Regions from separate parts of the Brevibacillus sp. M2.1A genome, predicted to be linked through region 3. Evidence: riboswitches for the same ligand, from Rfam matches in the RefSeq annotation. Region 3 holds a riboswitch; each other region holds the start of a gene.
What was found. Region 3 has a riboswitch for cobalamin ahead of HP567_RS22230 (ABC transporter substrate-binding protein). Riboswitches for the same ligand answer to the same signal wherever they lie in the genome.

Region 1: linked by a shared signal. The riboswitch ahead of HP567_RS27260 (energy-coupling factor ABC transporter permease) and the one ahead of HP567_RS22230 (ABC transporter substrate-binding protein) in region 3 are both predicted to bind cobalamin.
Region 2: linked by a shared signal. The riboswitch ahead of metE (5-methyltetrahydropteroyltriglutamate--homocysteine S-methyltransferase) and the one ahead of HP567_RS22230 (ABC transporter substrate-binding protein) in region 3 are both predicted to bind cobalamin.
Region 4: linked by a shared signal. The riboswitch ahead of HP567_RS13640 (ABC transporter substrate-binding protein) and the one ahead of HP567_RS22230 (ABC transporter substrate-binding protein) in region 3 are both predicted to bind cobalamin.

The regions. Positions count from the first base shown of each region.
Region 1 is NZ_JABSUY020000001.1:5,710,452-5,715,316, forward strand. Features, by position in the region: gene HP567_RS27240 (hypothetical protein) at 113-277, opposite strand; gene HP567_RS27245 (energy-coupling factor ABC transporter ATP-binding protein) at 333-1,181, opposite strand; gene cbiQ (cobalt ECF transporter T component CbiQ) at 1,178-1,975, opposite strand; gene HP567_RS27255 (energy-coupling factor ABC transporter substrate-binding protein) at 1,972-2,256, opposite strand; gene HP567_RS27260 (energy-coupling factor ABC transporter permease) at 2,253-3,017, opposite strand; cobalamin riboswitch at 3,161-3,354, opposite strand; gene HP567_RS27265 (quinone-dependent dihydroorotate dehydrogenase) at 3,488-4,579, opposite strand; gene HP567_RS27270 (GerAB/ArcD/ProY family transporter) at 4,731-4,865, shown strand, end outside.
Region 2 is NZ_JABSUY020000001.1:3,909,617-3,914,481, reverse strand. Features, by position in the region: gene nrdE (class 1b ribonucleoside-diphosphate reductase subunit alpha) at 1-386, shown strand, start outside; gene nrdF (class 1b ribonucleoside-diphosphate reductase subunit beta) at 441-1,391, shown strand; cobalamin riboswitch at 1,478-1,676, shown strand; gene metE (5-methyltetrahydropteroyltriglutamate--homocysteine S-methyltransferase) at 1,822-4,104, shown strand; gene HP567_RS18760 (acyl-CoA thioesterase) at 4,119-4,613, shown strand.
Region 3 is NZ_JABSUY020000001.1:4,615,695-4,620,559, forward strand. Features, by position in the region: gene HP567_RS22220 (ABC transporter ATP-binding protein) at 1-548, opposite strand, end outside; gene HP567_RS22225 (FecCD family ABC transporter permease) at 558-1,595, opposite strand; gene HP567_RS22230 (ABC transporter substrate-binding protein) at 1,597-2,592, opposite strand; cobalamin riboswitch at 2,749-2,896, opposite strand; gene HP567_RS22235 (MBL fold metallo-hydrolase) at 3,049-3,993, opposite strand; gene HP567_RS22240 (pyridoxamine 5'-phosphate oxidase family protein) at 4,151-4,735, shown strand; gene HP567_RS22245 (MerR family transcriptional regulator) at 4,780-4,865, opposite strand, start outside.
Region 4 is NZ_JABSUY020000001.1:2,758,928-2,763,792, reverse strand. Features, by position in the region: gene HP567_RS13650 (heme ABC transporter ATP-binding protein) at 1-680, opposite strand, end outside; gene HP567_RS13645 (FecCD family ABC transporter permease) at 677-1,690, opposite strand; gene HP567_RS13640 (ABC transporter substrate-binding protein) at 1,760-2,779, opposite strand; cobalamin riboswitch at 2,949-3,148, opposite strand; gene HP567_RS13635 (M24 family metallopeptidase) at 3,165-4,256, opposite strand; gene HP567_RS13630 (alpha/beta fold hydrolase) at 4,381-4,865, shown strand, end outside.

The DNA.
Region 1 (4,865 bases), 1.1 Mb from region 3:
AATCCGCACAAATCTTCTTACTTTTTCAGCGAGAATCAAATCCCTCTCTTACCTAAGACGTCCAAAAGCCCTTCACGCCTTTTTGTGACGAGAAGGGCTTCTTGGCGCAAATTTACGCCTTTCCTTTTAGGTAATCATCCTTTATCTTCTTTTCCTGTTCAGCGGTGGTCATGTCTTTCTCCAACACCTGATACATCAATTCATCCTTTACTTGGCGAGGGACTCCTTTTTCCTGATGATTTGGGACAGATGAACTCGAGACAGAGTCATGTTCCATACTGCGTACCTCCATGGCTTTTTGGGGTTAGCTTACCCGAAAGCGCCCACTCCATTCACCACACCCGCTGAACACGGAGCATTTCACGTAGTTCATCGACCGAACGCGGAATATGTCCGCCCAACTCGCGCTTCCACTGCTCAGGCAGTGCCTCCCACACATCAACGAGCAACGGCATACCCAGATGAAGACTCTCCAGCATGGCTCTGTTTTCCAATGCCTCCTGCGGATCTCCCGCGAACACAAGCCTGCCTGCATCCATGATGCAAATCCACTCGGCCCATTCAAAGGCAATATCCATATCGTGTGTTGCCATCAAAACAGTTGTTCCTTGCCGGTGAATGGCATCGAGCTCCCGCAGCAAATTTTTGGTCTGATAGCGATCCAAATACGCAGTAGGCTCGTCCAATAGCAAAAGCTCTGGCTCCATGACCATGACCCCCGCGAGCGCCAGCCGCCGTTTTTGTCCCAGGCTCAAATGATGAATCGGAGCTTCTGCCAGCTCTCTCAACCCGAATGCATCCAGCACCTTTTCTACCTTTGCCCGGATTACTTCCACAGGCAGCTTCTGATTGCATAAACCGTAGGATATATCTTCTGCGACCGTGCTTGCGATCAACTGATGCTCGGGATCTTGAAAGACCAAGCCCACCTTTTGCGTCATCTCTTGCAATGCGGCTCGCTTGTAGACAAGCGGTTTTCCCTTCCACAGCACTTGTCCCTGCTGTGGCTCGATGATTCCGTTTCCATGCAAGAACAAAGTCGACTTCCCACAGCCATTCCGTCCCAAAAGAACACATTTCTTCCCCTCAGGAATCCATAAGGACAGCCCTGACAGGACAGGTCCTCGCCCTCCCGGATACGTGTACTGCAAATCGATGAACTCCAACAACCGTGATGTCATAACCGCCAACCTCCTGTCCACCACTCAAGCAGCACCAGCAGCATACAGCCTGCGATTGCCTCCCACTCATAGCGGCGTGAGCGGGCATGGGTATGAAACGAGAGCACCTGCATGCTCTCCCCAAAGCCCCTAGCCGCCATTCCTTTGTGCAAGGCTTCGTATTTGCGCATTGCTCTGACAAACAATTGCGCAACGAGAACCCCTGCATCCCGAAGCGTCGCTCGGAAGCCGCGATGACCTCCGCGCGAACGTTGGGCAATCCAGAGCTGATGAGAAATCGTTACCAACACAAAAATAAACCGATACATGATCATTAATAAGTCAGTTACAAGGACAGGCATACGTAGCCGGCGAAGCACCTGCAAAATATCAGCAAACGGCACGGTAAACAAAATGAAAGCAAAGCAGGATAAGCTCGCCATGGTACGCCAAAACAAGATCCAAGCTTTACTGAAGGACGACATCGGCACATAGAGCACATAAGAACCCAGCTCCCATGCTGCCGCGACCTGGACCTGCACTTCTCCTGCTCTCGCCCCTTCAACTAGTAGAGCAGGAAGCCCCGCAGCGAAAAACGAGAGCGACACGATCATAAAGGTAAAATAGATACGGACAGGAATCCGGGCATACACCACTACCCATACCGTCATCCACACAGCGACAGCCATCTGCATCCATACATGTCCTACCAGGACGAGCAGTAACAATGCGCTCGCCAGTAATAGCTTATGAGCAGGCGGCAGACGTTTCAGCCTGTTTTGATAAGAGAGAGAATCAAGCTGCAGACCGTTCATTTTTTCCGCTTATCCAACCGGCCTTTGTACAAGCCCACGGCGTAGCCAACCACTCCCGCTCCCAACGCCGCCTGCACCGCAAACAATAGACTCTCCGTCTCTCCCCCTGGCGGCTCTATCAGCGGCTGGAACCACGGTTCGTAGTTCGGGGCGATTTCCTTGATCGCTTCCTCTGCCACGCCATCTGCGCCGCCAAATTCCGAATCCTGAACCAGCAACAGCGGGACAATAGCCAGTACGATTACTCCAATGAGTAAAAGCCAGTTCCATCCTTTTTTCACAGCGATTCCTCCCGTTTGAGCAAACGAAGCTGTGTAAGCTCTTTTGCGTTGTAAGATAACAACCAGTTCCAAACAAGAACGGTCAACAGACCTTCACTGATGGCGAGCGGTACTTGCGTGAATGCAAAAATTCCTGCGAATTTGGCAAACGAGGCCAACACTCCGCCAGATTCAGCTGGAAATGCGAGTGCCAGTTGAAGCGAAGTCACTACATAGGTAGCGAGATCAGCCAAAGCCGCCGCCGCAAAAACCGCCAGTCGCTGGCTTCCTGCCACTTTCATGATCAACCGATAGATTCCGTATGCCACCATTGGTCCTACCACTGCCATAGATACAGCATTCGCCCCTAGCGTAGTCAAACCTCCATGCGCCAATAGCAGGGCTTGAAACAAGAGCACCATGCTCCCTAGCACAGACATCGCAAAAGGTCCAAACATAATGGCACCGAGGCCCGTTCCAGTCGGGTGAGAGCTGCTGCCTGTAACCGAAGGGATTTTCAGTGCAGATAAAACAAAGGCAAACGCTCCTGCAACGCCAATTAGGAGCTTCATTTCGGGATGTTCTTTTACAATTTTGTTAATCGAGCGAATCCCAAGAATAAAAAATGGCAAGAAGACAGCCCACCAAAATAAGGCCCAGGATAAAGGCAAATACCCTTCCATGATGTGCATCGCGTGTCCTGTCTCAGGTTCATTGAGCAAAAAATACAGGACGAAGCCCGCGATCATCAGACAAGTAGATACGAGACGAGATCGATTCATGTTCATTCCTCCTTCACTCACTTTCGTTCTTTCCTCCAAACAAAAAAATCCCATCCATCAATGGACGAGATGTGCACACAAAACAACAGACTGACTAGACAGCCTCATTGCCTCGTATTCACCGCTCCTTTCCGCGAAGGTTCTGTGGGTGTGGCTACTAGGTAGGTCTCCTGGCTTCCAGATCCATGCGCTCCTTGTCCTTCCCCATACGAAAATGAGTGGTTTCCTTCTCAAAGAGAGCTCCCTGGTTACAGTGGCGGGACCGCTCGGGACTTTCACCCGATTCCCTGTTACCCTTTATGCGTCACATAAAGGCACCTAACGCCGACTATATGCAATTGACTGACAATTCATGTTTGTCCCACATCATTATACCGGATCACTACATAAATCGGAAGAATATAAGCGAAAACGCATAAGTCGATGACCCTTACAAACGGAGCCATCGACCTATGCATACTTTGTTTTATCTATTCTTTTGCGTCTACGCCAATCACTTCACTAATATGTTTAAAGCCATCGCGTTGCATGAGCTTCAGCAGTTTTTTGTTGATTTGCTTGGCGATACCTGGGCCCTGATAAATCATCCCTGTATACACCTGAACGAGACTAGCTCCTGCCCGGATTTTCGCGTAGGCGTCTTCCCCGTTATAAATACCGCCGACACCAATAATTGGTACCTTATCTCCTACTTCTTGATAAATCTCCTTCACCCAAGCCGTGGAACGCTCTGTAAGAGGTCTTCCGCTCAAGCCGCCCGCTTCCTCGGCAAATCGATGTCCGGAAACCGCCTCGCGTGATAGTGTCGTATTGGTAGCAATAATTCCGGAAATGCCTTCTTCTACAGCAGCGTGAACCACATCGCGCATGTGCTCATCTGACATGTCTGGCGCTACTTTCAACAAAATCGGCTTTTTCTTGATGGAACGCGCTTCCATTTCGGTTGCCTTTTCCCTTACTGCACGCACCAAATGACGCAAGCTCTCTGTTTCCTGCAAGTCACGCAGATTCGGGGTATTCGGAGAGCTGATGTTAATGACGAAATAGTGACCGTATGCATAGAGCATGTCCATACATTTGCTATAGTCGACGGCCGCTTCTTCATTGGGCGTTACTTTGTTTTTCCCAATGTTAATCCCAATCGGAACATCTGAGTATGCGTAATCGACCAAATGCTGGGAAGCCAAATACGCACCGTGATTGTTGAAGCCCATTCGGTTAATGACAGCTTGATGTTCCGGCAATCGGAACAATCGGGGCTTCGGATTGCCTGGCTGCCCCTGCGGCGTCAATGTCCCGATTTCCACAAATCCAAAACCAAGGGCACCCAACGCATGGTAGACTTCTGCATTTTTATCAAAACCGGCTGCAAGTCCGACTGGATTCGGAAACGTCATTCCCCACAGCTTATTCTCCAACCGCTGGTCTTTTACCTGATAGATCATCTTCAGGATGCTTTTGCCTGGAGCAGAATCCTCCACCAGCCTTAAGGCACCAATTGTCTTTTCGTGAATCTCTTCCGCATCTTGCTGGAACAGATATTTTCTTATGAGCTGATACATCGGCTGCACTCCTTACTCCGTTTCTACCTTTTTACCTCATAGTAGAATACCATACTTTTTCGGGAGGATGTAACCTTTATACGTGATACATATTTCCAGCCAAGCAGGCAAATCCTAACAGCACCACCACGCACAGGGGGATAAGTCTTTCATGAAAGTGGACGGAAAAATCGGGATTGGTCAAGCCATTATGGTGATGATGCTGACGATCGGCATTACGAACCACGTAACCGTTATCCCCCTCTTATTGAGTAAAGCCGGAAGAGATGCTTGGTTGAGCGTGTTG
Region 2 (4,865 bases), 710 kb from region 3:
CGTATCGTTTGGCGATTGCACCGACACAGAGCATTTCCTACATTCAGAATGCGACTTCTAGCGTGATGCCAATCGTTGAGCATATCGAAACGAGAACGTATGCCAACTCTACGACGTATTACCCGATGCCGTACTTGTCGCAGGAAAACTATTTTTACTACAAATCGGCATATGTGATCGATCAATTCAAAGTAATTGATCTGATTGCCGAAATTCAAGAGCACATCGACCAAGGAATATCGACTGTGCTGCACGTGAACAGCAACATTTCAACCAGAGAACTGGCTCGCTATTACATTTACGCAGCGAAAAAAGGTCTGAAGTCACTCTACTATACGCGTACGAAGCATTTGACTGTAGAAGAGTGCATTAGCTGCGCGGTTTAGTGAACGCGATTCATAAAGGAAAAGCATCAAGCAAAAAGAGAAGAGGAACGCCATATGAAAGCAGTCAATTGGAACAGGCCGGACGACGATTTTACGATGACGTTTTGGAATCAAAACATCATGCAGTTCTGGACGGATGATGAGATTCCGCTATCAGATGACAAGATGGCCTGGATGGAGCTCAGTGCAACTGAACGGGACACGTATAAAAAAGTATTGGGCGGTCTCACCTTGCTGGATACGGTTCAAGGTGGAGTAGGGATGCCGAAAATCATGGAGCATGTCGATGGACTGCAAAGAAAAGCGGTTCTCGCCTTCATGGGCATGATGGAGCAAATCCATGCCAAATCGTACAGCAGTATTTTTACCACGCTGGCATCGACAGAAGAGATTGACGGTATTTTTTCGTGGGTAGAAAATAATCCACATCTGCAAAAGAAAGCGGCCCTCATCTCGAAACGCTATCAAGAAATTGAGAAACCGAAAGATTTGTATATGGCGATGGTAGCGTCCGTCTTCCTGGAAAGTTATCTGTTTTACAGCGGCTTCTTCTATCCGCTCTATTTGGCGGGTCAAGGAAAGATGACAAGCAGCGGGGAAATTATCGATTTGATTGTTCGCGACGAGAGCATCCATGGACTCTATGTCGGCGTTCTCGCGCAAGAAGTCTATCAAGGTCTGAGTGTGGTCGAGCAGACCGCAGCAAAAGAGGAGCTGTATGCCCTTTTGCATGAGCTGCAAGAAAATGAAGAGGCCTATACGACTTCGTTGTATACGGAAATCGGATTGGCTGACGAGGTTCATGCCTACGTGCGCTACAACGCGAACAAGGCATTGATGAATTTGGGGCTGGACCCGCTTTTCCCGGAGGAAGAAGTGAACCCAATCGTGCTGAACGGAATTCGTACGCAGACGAAGCAGCATGACTTCTTCTCGAAAAAAGGAAATGGTTATGTCCGCACGCTAAACGTAGAACCATTGACGGACGATGATTTTAGATTTTAGTATGACAAAAAATGGAATCTGTGTTACTGTATGAACAGTATGCTGCCCTGCTCGTTTAAGGGGGCACTTCACAGAACCATGACAATTTCATAAGAGTGGGAACAGGTTCTTTGGTTATCAAGCTCGACCAAGGATGAAAAGGGAAGTCGGTGAGAATCCGACACGGTCCCGCCACTGTATGTGGGGAGTCGGCACATTTATCAGCCACTGATCCAAACGGATTGGGAAGGCATGTGCAGATGATGATCCCAAAGTCAGGAGACCTGCCTGTTTCGACGACACTGCTTAACCTACGGGAGATAGGGAGGTGTTAGGATGCTGTGATCTCAGTGCTTATTTGGCATTTCTAACGTTCTTTTTGATCGTTGGAGATGCCTTTTTTATTGGGCGGATTCAAGTCAGGATCGAATGAAGAATGGAGAGGAAGCTCATGAAAAGCAGCAATTTGGGATATCCACGGATCGGGAAGAACCGCGAGTGGAAAAAGGCATTGGAAGCATTTTGGGCTGGCACCCTCGATGAGGCAAGCCTGGTTCAGCAAATGGAGCAAATCCGTCACCAAAACCTGTTGGTTCAGCAGGAAAAAGGGGTCGAGCTGATCCCTGTAGGTGACTTTACGTACTACGATCACATGCTGGATATGGCTGTGATGTTTGGATTGGTCCCCAAGCGCTATGAATACGAGGGCGGCCCGGTTTCATTAGCGACATACTTCGCCATGGCTCGCGGTTCGAAAGAAGCTGTCGCCAGCGAAATGACGAAATGGTTTAACACGAACTACCATTATATCGTCCCGGAATTCGGGGAACGACAACCAACCATAACCGAGAACAAGCCTCTCCAGGCATATTTGGAGGCCAAAGAAAAGTATGGCATCATCGGAAAGCCCGTCATTGTAGGCCCGTATACGTTTGTCAAATTGTCCAAAGGATATGAGAAAAACGAATTGGAGATCGTCGTGGATCAACTCGTACCGCTCTACATAGACGTTCTCCAGGAGTTGGAGCTGCACGGTGTGGAATGGGTGCAAATCGATGAGCCTGCATTTGTACTGGATGTTTCGGAGCAAGAACGCGCCCTCATCAAGCGTATCTATGCGCAAATGGGTCAAGCTCTACCACATCTGCAGTGCATGCTGCAAACCTATTTTGAAGCAGTGGATTGGTATGAGGAGCTGGTTTCCTTACCGGTAAAGGGAATCGGTCTTGATTTTGTACACGGAGCGAAGCGAAATCTAACCAATCTGAAAAAACACGGGTTTCCAGCAGGCAAGATTCTCGCAGCGGGAATCATCGACGGTCGAAACATATGGCGTGCATCCATTGAGGAGAAATGGGAGCTGGTCAAAGAAATTTCCGAGATTGTTCCGCTCGAAAAGCTGTGGCTGCAGCCGTCCAGTAGTTTGTTGCATGTACCGGTGACGGTTGAGGCAGAGAGCGGTTTGCCAGAGGAAGTCATGCCTGCATTGGCGTTTTCTGACGAAAAACTGGGGGAAGTACAGCTTTTAGTCCAAGGATTCCGATACGGTAAGTATGTTATATCAAAAGAGATCGCCCAAAATGAAGCGGACTTGCTGAGGCTAGCATTATCCCCAGCGAGGAATCGGGGAGAAGTAAAGAATGCTTTACGTCAAATCGCTACTGCAAAACTTGAAAGAAGTGTTCCTTATCCCGAACGTCGACAGATTCAACAAAATACGTGGAAGTTGCCACTGCTGCCAACTACCACAATCGGAAGCTTCCCGCAGACGGCAGAGGTTCGCCAAGCCCGACAACAGTTTAAAAAAGGGAGTTGGTCAGTGGAGCAATACGATGCTTTCATTCAGGCGCAAATCAAGGAATGGATCGAGATCCAAGAAGAGCTCGGACTGGATGTCCTGGTCCATGGTGAGTTCGAACGAACAGATATGGTTGAGTATTTTGGCGAAAAGCTCGATGGCTTTTTGTTCACGAAAAACGGCTGGGTGCAATCATATGGCTCCCGCTGCGTCAAGCCTCCTATTATTTACGGAGATGTAGAGTTTGTGGCACCAATGACGGTCAAGGAAAGTGTGTATGCAAAATCATTGACCGACAAACCAATGAAGGGCATGTTAACGGGCCCAGCAACCATTTTGAACTGGTCGTTTGCTCGGGTAGATGTCTTCAGAGAAGAAGTGTGCGAACAAATTGCCTTGGCATTGCGAAAGGAAGTAGAAGCCTTGGAAGAAGCGGGGATTCTCATGATTCAAGTCGATGAACCAGCGCTGCGCGAAGGACTTCCGCTCAAAAAAGAAGAGCAAGCCGCTTATCTCGAATGGGCAGTCAGAGCGTTTCGTCTAGCGACCTCTACCGTTGCGCCGAGCACACAGATTCATACACATATGTGCTACTGCGAATTCCATGATTTCATGGATGTCATCAGTGAGCTCGATGCCGATGTGATTTCGATTGAGACTTCCCGCAGCCACGGAGAGCTCGTGTCAGTGTTCGAAACAGGTACATATGACAAAGGCATCGGGCTCGGCGTATACGATATCCATAGCCCCCGAGTTCCAGCTGTCTCTGAGATGGAAGATATGGTAGCCCGAGGTGTACAAGTACTTCCACCTGATCAATTTTGGATTAACCCGGATTGCGGGCTGAAGACAAGAGGGAGAGAAGAAACCGTTCAGTCATTGCGAAACATGGTTGCGGCAACCAAAGCGATTCGGAGTCGTTTGACAGCCCAGTAGGGAAGGTGCACACGATGAGAGGAGCCACACAAATGATGACAGAAGCGCGACCGATCCAACAATCGAGAACCTTTTTGACTGATCTCGTCTTGCCGCCGGATACCAATCACCACCATACCATTTTCGGCGGGAAAGTCATGGCATACGTTGACAAGATCGCCTGCATCGCAGCCATGCGGCATTGCCGTAAGCCTGTTGTCACTGCGTCCAGCGATTCCTTTGATTTTCTAGCGCCAATCAAGACGGGGGAAGCAATCAACCTGGAGGCCTATGTCACCTGGACACATAAGACATCGATGGAAGTATTCGTGAGAGTGGAAGCGGAGAACTTGTTGACCGGAGAAAAGCGGATGACAGCACGCGCGTATCTGACGATGATTGCCCTCAACGATCAAGGAAAGCCGACGAGCGTGCCTGGTGTCATTCCTGGTACAGAAGAAGAGCGGATACAGTATGAAAAAGCGAAGGAACGCCATGTATTGAGAAGGAAGCGGAAGGAAGAGAGGTAAGGAGAAACACCGTGCTACATAGAAGCCTTCGGTTAACTTGTTTGCGACAGGTTACCGGAGGCTTCCTTATTTTATTCGCAAACATAACCCATTTCCAAAAGTTCGTCCCTCGCCGTACCCCTTATCCGTCCAAAGGTATGCGGTGAGCCAGTGTACAAAAGGAGACAAAACGAGACAGGTGTCCACTTTTGTTCCCCCCAAAAAGTAAAGCGGTTACAAAAAACCGCAATGTGACCTGCTTCGGCGGTTGGC
Region 3 (4,865 bases):
CATTTTCGCACAATGTCCATCAGTTGAATCTGATACCCGATATCGAGGTAAGTCGTGGGTTCATCCAGCAATAGCACCTGTGGTCGCTGGATCAATGCCTTCCCCAAAGCCACGCGCTGCTTTTCCCCACCGCTCAACTGATCCAGTGTGCGCTCTTCCAAATGTTCAAGACCGAGCATCTGGACGATTTCATCAATGAGCGATGCGACATCCTGCTTTTCTTCGCCCAGCCAATTTTGGTAAGGAAAGCGTCCCATCTCCAACACCTCTCGGACACGAAAGCCGACTGGCGGCAGACCCTCTTGCTCCAAAACAGCCAGTATTTTGGCAAGCTCTTTGCGTGGATAGGAAAGAAGCTTTTTCTCCTGAAGCAAAATGTCTCCGGCATCCGCCTTGATGACTCCTGAAATCATTTTCAGCAAGGTGGATTTACCGCTTCCATTGGGCCCGATGATGCCAAAAAATTCTCCCTTGTCCACGCAAAAATCGATTCCGTGCAAAACTGGCGTATCCTGATACGATTTCTGCAAGCTGCGCACATTGATCATAAGCTTACGTTACCTCTTCCTAAAGCGTTTATTTTGCTTCAATAAATAAGCGAAAAACGGTGCTCCCAGAAATGCTGTCACGACACCGAGCGGGATTTCTGTGGGACTTAGCAGCATTCTGGCGAGAGTGTCGGCCCACAGCACATAGATGCCACCGCAGATCGCAGCCATCGGCAGCAAAATACGGTGGTCAGGACCAACCAGCATACGGACGAGGTGCGGTACCACCAGGCCAACGAACCCGATAATTCCCGCGATAGAAACCGCCGCTGCCGTCAAAAGAGTCGAGACGACCAGAACCACCATCTTTGTTCGATCCACATGGACGCCAAGATGCGCAGCCTGCCGCTCGCCCAATGCAAAAAGGTTCAAGGAACGCGCATAGCTCACCAGCACCATTCCACCTATGACCAAGTACGGAATCAAGACGTACGTAAAGGCCCAGCCCCGAAATGACAGGCTGCCCATCAGCCAGAACACGATCTCATTCACCGTCTGATCGGATAGCGAAACCATAAAGGAAACGAGCGAGCCGAGAAAAGCCTGCACCACAACTCCAGACAAAATCAGGGTCTCTGTTTGGAGCTTTCCTTGCGTGTTCGCGAGTCCGAGTACGATCCATAGACTGAGCAGTCCTGTAAGAAATGCGACGACAGGCGTGCTCCATGCACCCAAAAAGCTGATTTGCAAGCCAAACAGGATCAAAAAGGCTGCTCCGACAGCAGAACCTGATGCCACGCCCATCGTAAACGGATCGGCGAGCGGATTGCGCAAAACTCCCTGAAAGCCCGCTCCCGCAAGCGACAAGCAAGCCCCAATCAAGACAGCCAATACAACGCGTGGAAAACGAACCTTCATGACAATTTGCTCAGATGACTCTGGCCACGTTACGGCAATCCAGTCAGAGAAGCCCGGGATCTGCTGGAGCAGGATGAGCCATACTTGTGAGATCGGGAGTTGTGCCGCCCCCATCGAGATGCTGATGACTATTGATGCCAGAAGGACGAGACAACTGACTCCTCCCCATATGAACAATCGTTTCTTCATTTTATTTCACCAAGTCAGGGTAAATCGCCTTGGCTACTTCGATCAAGCCTTGTGTAATGCGCGGACCAGGACGGGACAAAATATTTTGGTCCATGCCAAAGATTTGTTTTTCACGAATCGCCTTCATTTTATCCCAACCATTGCGATTCGCGATCATATCCTCCAGCTTGACGCCGGTCTTTTCATCGGTAATTCCGCTCGCATACAAAATGACGTCTGGGTCGTTTTGCAAAATCTTTTCTTCACTGATCGGATTCCAGCCCTGGGTGTCAGAAGCAATATTTGTCGCTCCAGCCAGTGTGATGAGTTCGTCCATGAATTCGCCTTTTCCGACTGTCCAGCCTGGAGAGAATTCCAGGTATACCTTTTTCTTCTGTTCCGGTTTTACATTTTTCACTGCATCTTGAACGTACGCGATGTCTTTCTTCATTTGCGCGACGACTTTTTCGGCTTGTTCCTGTGTATTCGTGATAACTCCCATTGTTAAAACATTGTTAAGGATGTCATCCATCTTTGTCGGATGAGTAATGTAGACGGGCATTCCGAGAGATTTTAGCTTGTCAGCCACTGGCTTCTCCATCGAAATCCCACCAACGACCATATCCGGCGTTTGAGCGAGAATGGCTTCTTCATTCGGTTTGACGACGCCGCCAATTTTCGGCTTTGCCTTCGCCGCTTCTGGATAATCGTCATAGTCTGAGACAGCTACGATCCGATCTTCCAAGCCTAATGCGAACAATATCTCTGTCTCGGCAGGTGATGTTGAGACGATTCGCTCAGGAGCTTTTGCAAAGGTTACTTCTTTTCCAGTCGCATCCGTGACTGTCAATGGATACGTTGTTTGTTTTGCAGGCTGCTCGGCCGCGCTCTCTTGCGGTGTTGTCTGCGGTGCACCTGTTTGTCCACCTGGTGCTGGCTGGCTGTTATCATTACCCGCACAACCCGCGAGGCTCGCCGCTACCAGTAGTGGGATCATGAATCGCAATGAACGTTTCATATGTAGAACTTCCTTTCGTCATGTCTGATTGACTGTACCTTCCAATAAAAAAAGCGACCCTTGCTTCCATTCGGAAATCAAAGGGTCGGCACCTCAGGGCAAACAGACAGGATGGTCTGCTTCCTGAAATAGGCCGATCCTTTCCGCGAAGGCAACAGGCACGAAAACAAACAGGCAGGTCTCCTGGCTTACGGCTGAGGAACGAGCCGATTTACAGTGGCGGGACCGCGTCGGATTTTCACCGACTTCCCTTTTCACCCGATCTTTTTTTAAAAGACGAGGCACCTATTTGCTGTTACGTTTGAAATTGTCACAGTCCATGATTCATCCTACATCATAGCATTCCTTGGATGAAAAAAGAATGACAAACACGTAAGCCAATACTTTCTTGCCTAACTAAAAATGAAAAACGCCTGAACAAAAGGTTCAGGCAAATGTAAAGCTTTTCACAGGCTATTATTCTCGTTTGTGCAAATAATCCAGAATGCCCATGGAGCATACTTGCAAATCGAGCTTGAGTACTTCGAAAACGTCGTGGTCACCACTGATGCCTTGTGACTGTAGATGATCCGAGATTCGTTCCAACAGCGTACGAGACAGTTCTTCATAGGTTTGTCCAGCAGCAATCGCTGACTCTCCTTCCTCCACAAACACGGGGAGCCACTCACGTATTTGACGGTACACATCATCTACCTGCTCAGACATCCCAAAATGACCAAAGTAAATGCGATTTAGCTTGCGCGCTTCAAAACGGCTTAGAGACGCTAACATGGCATCTGGGTCAAACTGATTCGGCGAAGTAGATGGCAGCACGAGGTGTATGCCATCCTTTTGAAGCTGTGGATAAAGTACACCTGCCGTATCCCCTGTGAACATGCCGCGGCTTACGGGATCGTAGATGCTGAAATGATGATTGGCATGTCCCGGCGAATCCAGAAACTCTAACACGCAATTTTCTCCGATCTTCAGTGTATCCCCGTCGCCGCGAATCAAAAGCCTCTCCTCGGGAACTGCCACGATCGGATCGAACAATCGATCAAAATCATCGTGATAAACCGCTCTCGCCCCTGCGATCAGTCGGCTCGGATCTACGAGATGACGTGCACCTTTCGGGTGGACGACGACCTTTGCGTTTGGACAATCCTTCAAAAACAGTCCTACTCCTCCTGCATGATCCAAATGAATATGTGTCACAATGATGTATTTTACTTGTTCCGGCGTATAACCGAGCTTGGCGAGACCGGCCTTGATGTATGGGACTGAGGGGCTTGGTCCTGTTTCGACCAAAGTCAGTTCTTCTTCAGCGATGACATAAGTCCCCGTACGCTCTGGCCAGCCCATATCGAAACCGTCTATCAAATGAATGCGCTCCCCTAAGTAAATAGGCTGTGATGATTGCATGTAAATGCTCCTCCTTTTCAAAAATCATTTTGTTGCGAGAATATTTACACTTTATCACCTATTTGGGAGGCGCTGGTGAAAAACAACACAAAATCTTCATATTTTTATCGTAATATAAGGGCAGTAAAAAAATTCCATTACTTGGAGGGGTGCAAAAATGGGTCAGCTTTTTTCCGAGTTACGACCTGAGCATGAGAAGTTTATCAAGAAGCAACGGGTGTTCTTTGTTGCCTCTGCTCCAATGGACACAGATGGTCACGTGAATCTTTCACCGAAAGGGTACGATTCTTTTCGCATAATATCCCCAAATGAGGTCGCCTATTTGGACCTGACTGGAAGTGGAAACGAGACCAGTGCACATCTACAGGAAAATGGCAGGATTACGATCATGTTCTGTGCATTTGAAGGCCCACCTCTCATCATGCGCCTATTCGGCAAAGGAACGGTTATTCTCCCAGATACACCTCGCTGGGATGAGCTCGTAAATGACTTCCCGCTTCTGCCTGGTGCTCGTCAAATCATTACCGTAAACATACAGGAAGTAAAGACTTCTTGCGGCTGGGCTATCCCCTTCTATTCCTATTCAAAAGAACGCGAAACCCTTCAGAAATGGACTTTGGCTAAAGACGAGCAGGAGCTGCTTGATTATCAAAAGGAATACAACGTAGTAAGCATGGATGGCTTGCCAACACCCTTGGGACAAAAGCTTTTCCCCGCAGCAGGTGGGGATAACAAAGCGTAAAACAAAAAGAAGCTGCCCTGCTCGCAGCTTCTTTTTTTGACACCTCACTTGCTGGTATAAATGGCCACTGCATCGCGGAGAAACTCGGCTACACCTGGCTGCTCCTTGTCATAGTAAGCCGTGAAGCGCG
Region 4 (4,865 bases), 1.9 Mb from region 3:
AGATTGGGTGTCAAGACCTCCTCTGGCGTTCCCGATGTAACGATTTCCCCCTCACAGATTACGTACAGCCGATCACAGTACATCGCTGCGATATTGAGATCATGCAGCGAAGACAAGACCGTAATCCCCAACGTTTTGACGAGATCCATGACCTGCAACTGGTATCGAACATCCAAATGATTCGTCGGCTCATCAAGAACAAGAAACTGCGCTTGCTGCACCAAAGCTCTGGCAATCAGCACCCGCTGCTTCTCCCCACCGGATAAACTGAAAAAGCTGCGATCAGCGTATGTATGCATCCCTACCCGTTGTAGTGCATCTTCACAAATCCGAACGTCTTCCGCGTTATCGGACTGAAATAGTCGCTTATGCGGGGCACGTCCCATATTCACGATTTCGGTCACCGAAAAATCGAATTCGACAGAGGTCTCCTGCCGTACTGCCGCCATTCGCTGAGCGTTTTGGCGTGAGGTTAGCTTGTATACGTCGTCGCCATCGAGTGAGATCCATCCCGAACGCGGCTTCAGTACGCGATAAATGCTTTTTAGCAACGTGGACTTCCCACTGCCATTCGGCCCGATCAGCCCCACAAACTCTCCAGAGCGCACCTCCAGACTGACGTTGTGCAGGATTCCCTTTTTCTCCAGTTCGACCGATATATTCTCAACCTGCAAATTCATCGTCCGCTACCTCCAAAGGAATAAGAACTCCGCAGCATCAACCAGATAAAGAATGGACCTCCACACAGTGCTGTCAAAATACCAATCGGCAGCTCTTCCGGTGCAAAGGCAAGCCTGGCAACTACATCAACCCAGATGAGAAAGATCGCGCCAAACAAAGCGCTGACAGGCAGAACACGTCTGTGATCTGATCCAACCATTACACGGACGATGTGGGGCATCATTAATCCGACAAAACCGATTGATCCCGCGATGGACACGATCACCCCCGTGAGCAGTGCCGTGATCACCAGGAGAAGCTTGCGGAATTGTACCGTATTCACCCCCAATGTCCCCGCTGACTCTTCGCCCATCAGCATCGCATTGAGCGAGCGGTATTGGGCCATTAAGACGATGAGACAGATGACGACAATCATTGTAGGGATCGTCAGGTATTCCCATTTCCCGCCAGCCAGACTGCCACTTAACCAAAACAGAACCGTCCCAATTCCATGCTCATTTGGCGCTGAAAAAACAAGCAGACTGGTAATGGCCGACAAGATCGCAGATATCGCAATTCCAGCCATGAGCAGGCGTACCGTCGAGTTTTGTCCACCAATACGGGATAGCGTAAAAATAAGAATGATGGACACAAGGGAGCCTGTAAAAGCGCCAAAGGATAGCGCATACTGCCCGTACATGCTGAATGCTCCAAAAATAATTACCGAGGTAGCGCCAACCGAAGCACCTGAAGATACGCCTAACACATACGGGTCAGCCAGGGAGTTGCGAACCAACGATTGAATCGCTACTCCCACGACAGACAGACCTGCGCCGACGATTGCCCCCAAGAGTACACGAGGAAAGCGAATATCCCAAATAATCGTTTGCTCACCTTTGGACCAATCCACTTCGATCCATTGGGTCAACATCGGAATTTTTGATAAGGCGATTTTCCATACCGTAGTCGGCTTAATCTCTACTGATCCCAGGGTAACTGCGAACGTAATCGAGAGGAAAAGTCCGACCAGTAAAGTAATGATGATATAAGGTAACTTGATCTGTTGCAGTGCTATTCCCTCCCTTAAAAGGGGCGTACTCTATTTGAATTTATCCGGGTAGAGTCCTTCCGCCAAAATTTTCAGCGCAATCGGTGCTCGAACACCTTCAGAAGCTGCGGACAAAGGCAATACCATTAGTCGTTGATTTTTAATCGCAGGGATATCCGCCAATTCTTTTTTACTCAAAAGGAAATTGCGTTTTTGCTCGACGGTTCTATCCCCGTAATCTACGATAATAATCACGTCTGGATTGCGACTTACTACTTGTTCCCAACTTACCTCTGCCCAACCCTTTTGAATATCGTCAAAAATATTCTTACCGCCTGCATTCTTGATTAAGGATGTCATGTAGTTGTTGGCTGCTGTGAATGGTTTATCTTCCCCGTTGTCGTACACGAACACTTTTAGTGGCTCGTCAATCTTGCCAATTTTACTCATTGTTTGATCCATTTCACTCTTCATTTTATGGATCAAATCATTGGCTTTGTCCTCCACACGGAAAATGCGTCCAATGTTCGTAATGTCCGCAAACACATCGTCGATAGTCGGGCCAGGCATGCTAGATGACGCTTGCAGATACGATTTGATGCCAACCTTTTCCAAATCTTGCATCGATCCTACGCCCTTTTCGCCGAATCCACTTTTCCATCCGGCGTATACAAAGTCTGGGTTCGCTGCCAGCAGCACTTCTTTCGTAGGATACTTGTCAGACAGTACCGGAATCTTGTCGTAATCTGCTTTTAACTCAGGAAGGATTTCATCATCCAGGTAAGCAGTTCCGACCATTTTATCAGCAAGGCCCAATGCCAGCATGATTTCGGTGACGTGCTGGTTCAAAGTCACTGCACGCTCAGGTGCTGTTGGATAAGTCATTTCGATACCATTATTGGTTAGTGTTACTGGCTTGCCTTCTGCTGCTGGAGCAGCTGTTTGTTCTGTTTTGGCTGGAGCCTGTGTTGTCGTAGTGGAGCCGCATGCCGAAACCAAAAGCATGGCAGCTGTCATAATACCGAAAGCTAGTCCTTTTATTACTGTATGCGTTTTGTTTGCCTTCATCATCTGTAATCCTCTTTTCTGTTTGGAAATGATGGCTTGAACCAAATCCTCCACAAAAAAGCACCCCCCATTTCAATCGGGAGGTGCATGACAAACGTAGATATAACTATAAGCAGGCATAAAGGCGCCCTTTCATAGACTGCTTCCACATCTGCCCCATCCTCGTGGGTCGATTGTATAGGATCGCATGGCAGGTCTCCTGGCTTACGGATCAACACACCCAGCTACCTTCCCATTTTTTGTCTTCCAAAAAACAGTGGCTATTTGCTAGGCACTCCTCGTTACAGTGGCGGGACCGCGCCGGTTTCTCACCGGACTTCCCTTTTAAGCTGACGGCATATGCCATCCAGCACCATTCGATACGTATTCAATTTTTATGATTTCTTCATTAGTTGATGGAAGTCAGTTTTTTCGGGAACTGCGTGAGTATTTCAACTCCCGTTTCCGTAACCAATACATCGTCTTCAATCCGCACGCCGCCTACACCTGGCAAATAGATGCCCGGCTCGATCGTAAAAACCATCCCTGGTCGAAGCACTTCTTGGTTCTGGCTGTGAACAGACGGATATTCATGTACATCCATCCCAAGTCCGTGCCCAAGACGGTGCATGAAGTATTCACCGTAGCCTTTTGCAGTGATGACATCGCGAGCGGTTTTATCCAAATGCGCAAAGGTCACACCCGGACGAATCTCAGCAATTGCCGCTTCGTTGGCCGCCAATACCGTCTCGTAAATCTCTTGCAGCTGGGCACTGATCTCGCCTACAGCAAAGGTACGAGTAATATCGGATACATATCCGTTTGCAGCTACTCCGATATCAAACAAAAGCAAGTCGCCTTCTTGCACCTGGCGGGTTCCTGGCTTTCCGTGTGGAAGTGCCGACTTCTCCCCTGCCAATACCATGGACGTAAAGGATGGGCCTTCTGCGCCCAAGCGCTTCATCTGGAATTCCAGCTCAGCTACGATTTCTGTCTCGGTCATGCCTTTCTGAACTTTCTTCAGGGTCTCCCGCAAGGAATCCTCGACCAACTGAACAGCGTATTTCAGACGATCCACTTCATCCACGGATTTGATCAAACGCATTTCACGGAGTGGCTCTTCCACGTCCACATAGCTTGACGCCAGAACAACTTGTCCAAGTGCTTCATAGCGCTCGACAGTCATATGACTTTTCTCAATACCGAGCTTCGCCAAGTTCGCTGGCAACACTTGCTTGAGAATTTCATACGGGTTTTGGATATCCGTATGTGTATGGATATCTTGAACGAACGAAGCTTCTGCCGCTGCTTCACGATCAAGAGCAGGTACAATCAAGGAAGGCTTTCCCTCAGCAGGAATAACAAGACCCATAAAACGTTCATGCGGGTCTGTAAAAAATCCGGTCAAATAGTAGACGTGCTTGGGAGAGGTAATCAACACCGCGTTCAGCTCTTGCTCTGTCAAAAACGTGTGGAGCTTCGAAATGCGCTCTTGAAACAACTTCTTCACCCTGCTTTCACCAATTATTCTATTGCGAGAATACCACTTCCCCATCAAAAAAAGAAGAGTTCAATTGAAAAATCTCCCTTGGATCGGACAACCTATAAGTGGGGTGAAAATGAAAATGGAACAAATACTCGTCCATCAGGATGGCAAACAGTTTGCTTTTCACATATCAGGAAAAGGCCAGCCGTTATTGTGTATCCATGCGCCATGTATCGGCTCTATCAATTTTGTTTATCAGCAAACACTCGCAGATACATATCAGCTCATTGTCCCTGATTTACCCGGACATGGCGACAGTTCTCCGATGGAGAAGCCCTTTTCCATTGGGGAGTTGGCAGAACGGCTCCATAAGCTGATCCCGGCACTCGGCATTGAGCGTCCCTTTATTTTGGGCTACTCCCAAGGTGCCTCTATCGCCCTTGAATATTGTCTTCGCTATCCTGATCATGCACAAGGCGGTATACTCGTGAGCGGATTTTCCGAAGTGAATGACCTGTATTTACATGGACGATTTTGGATGGCCCAGGCGTTGTCGATGCTTCACGGAGTTCCTCTTCTTGCCCGTTCCATTGCTTCCTCACATGTCGATAACCCAGAAATGCG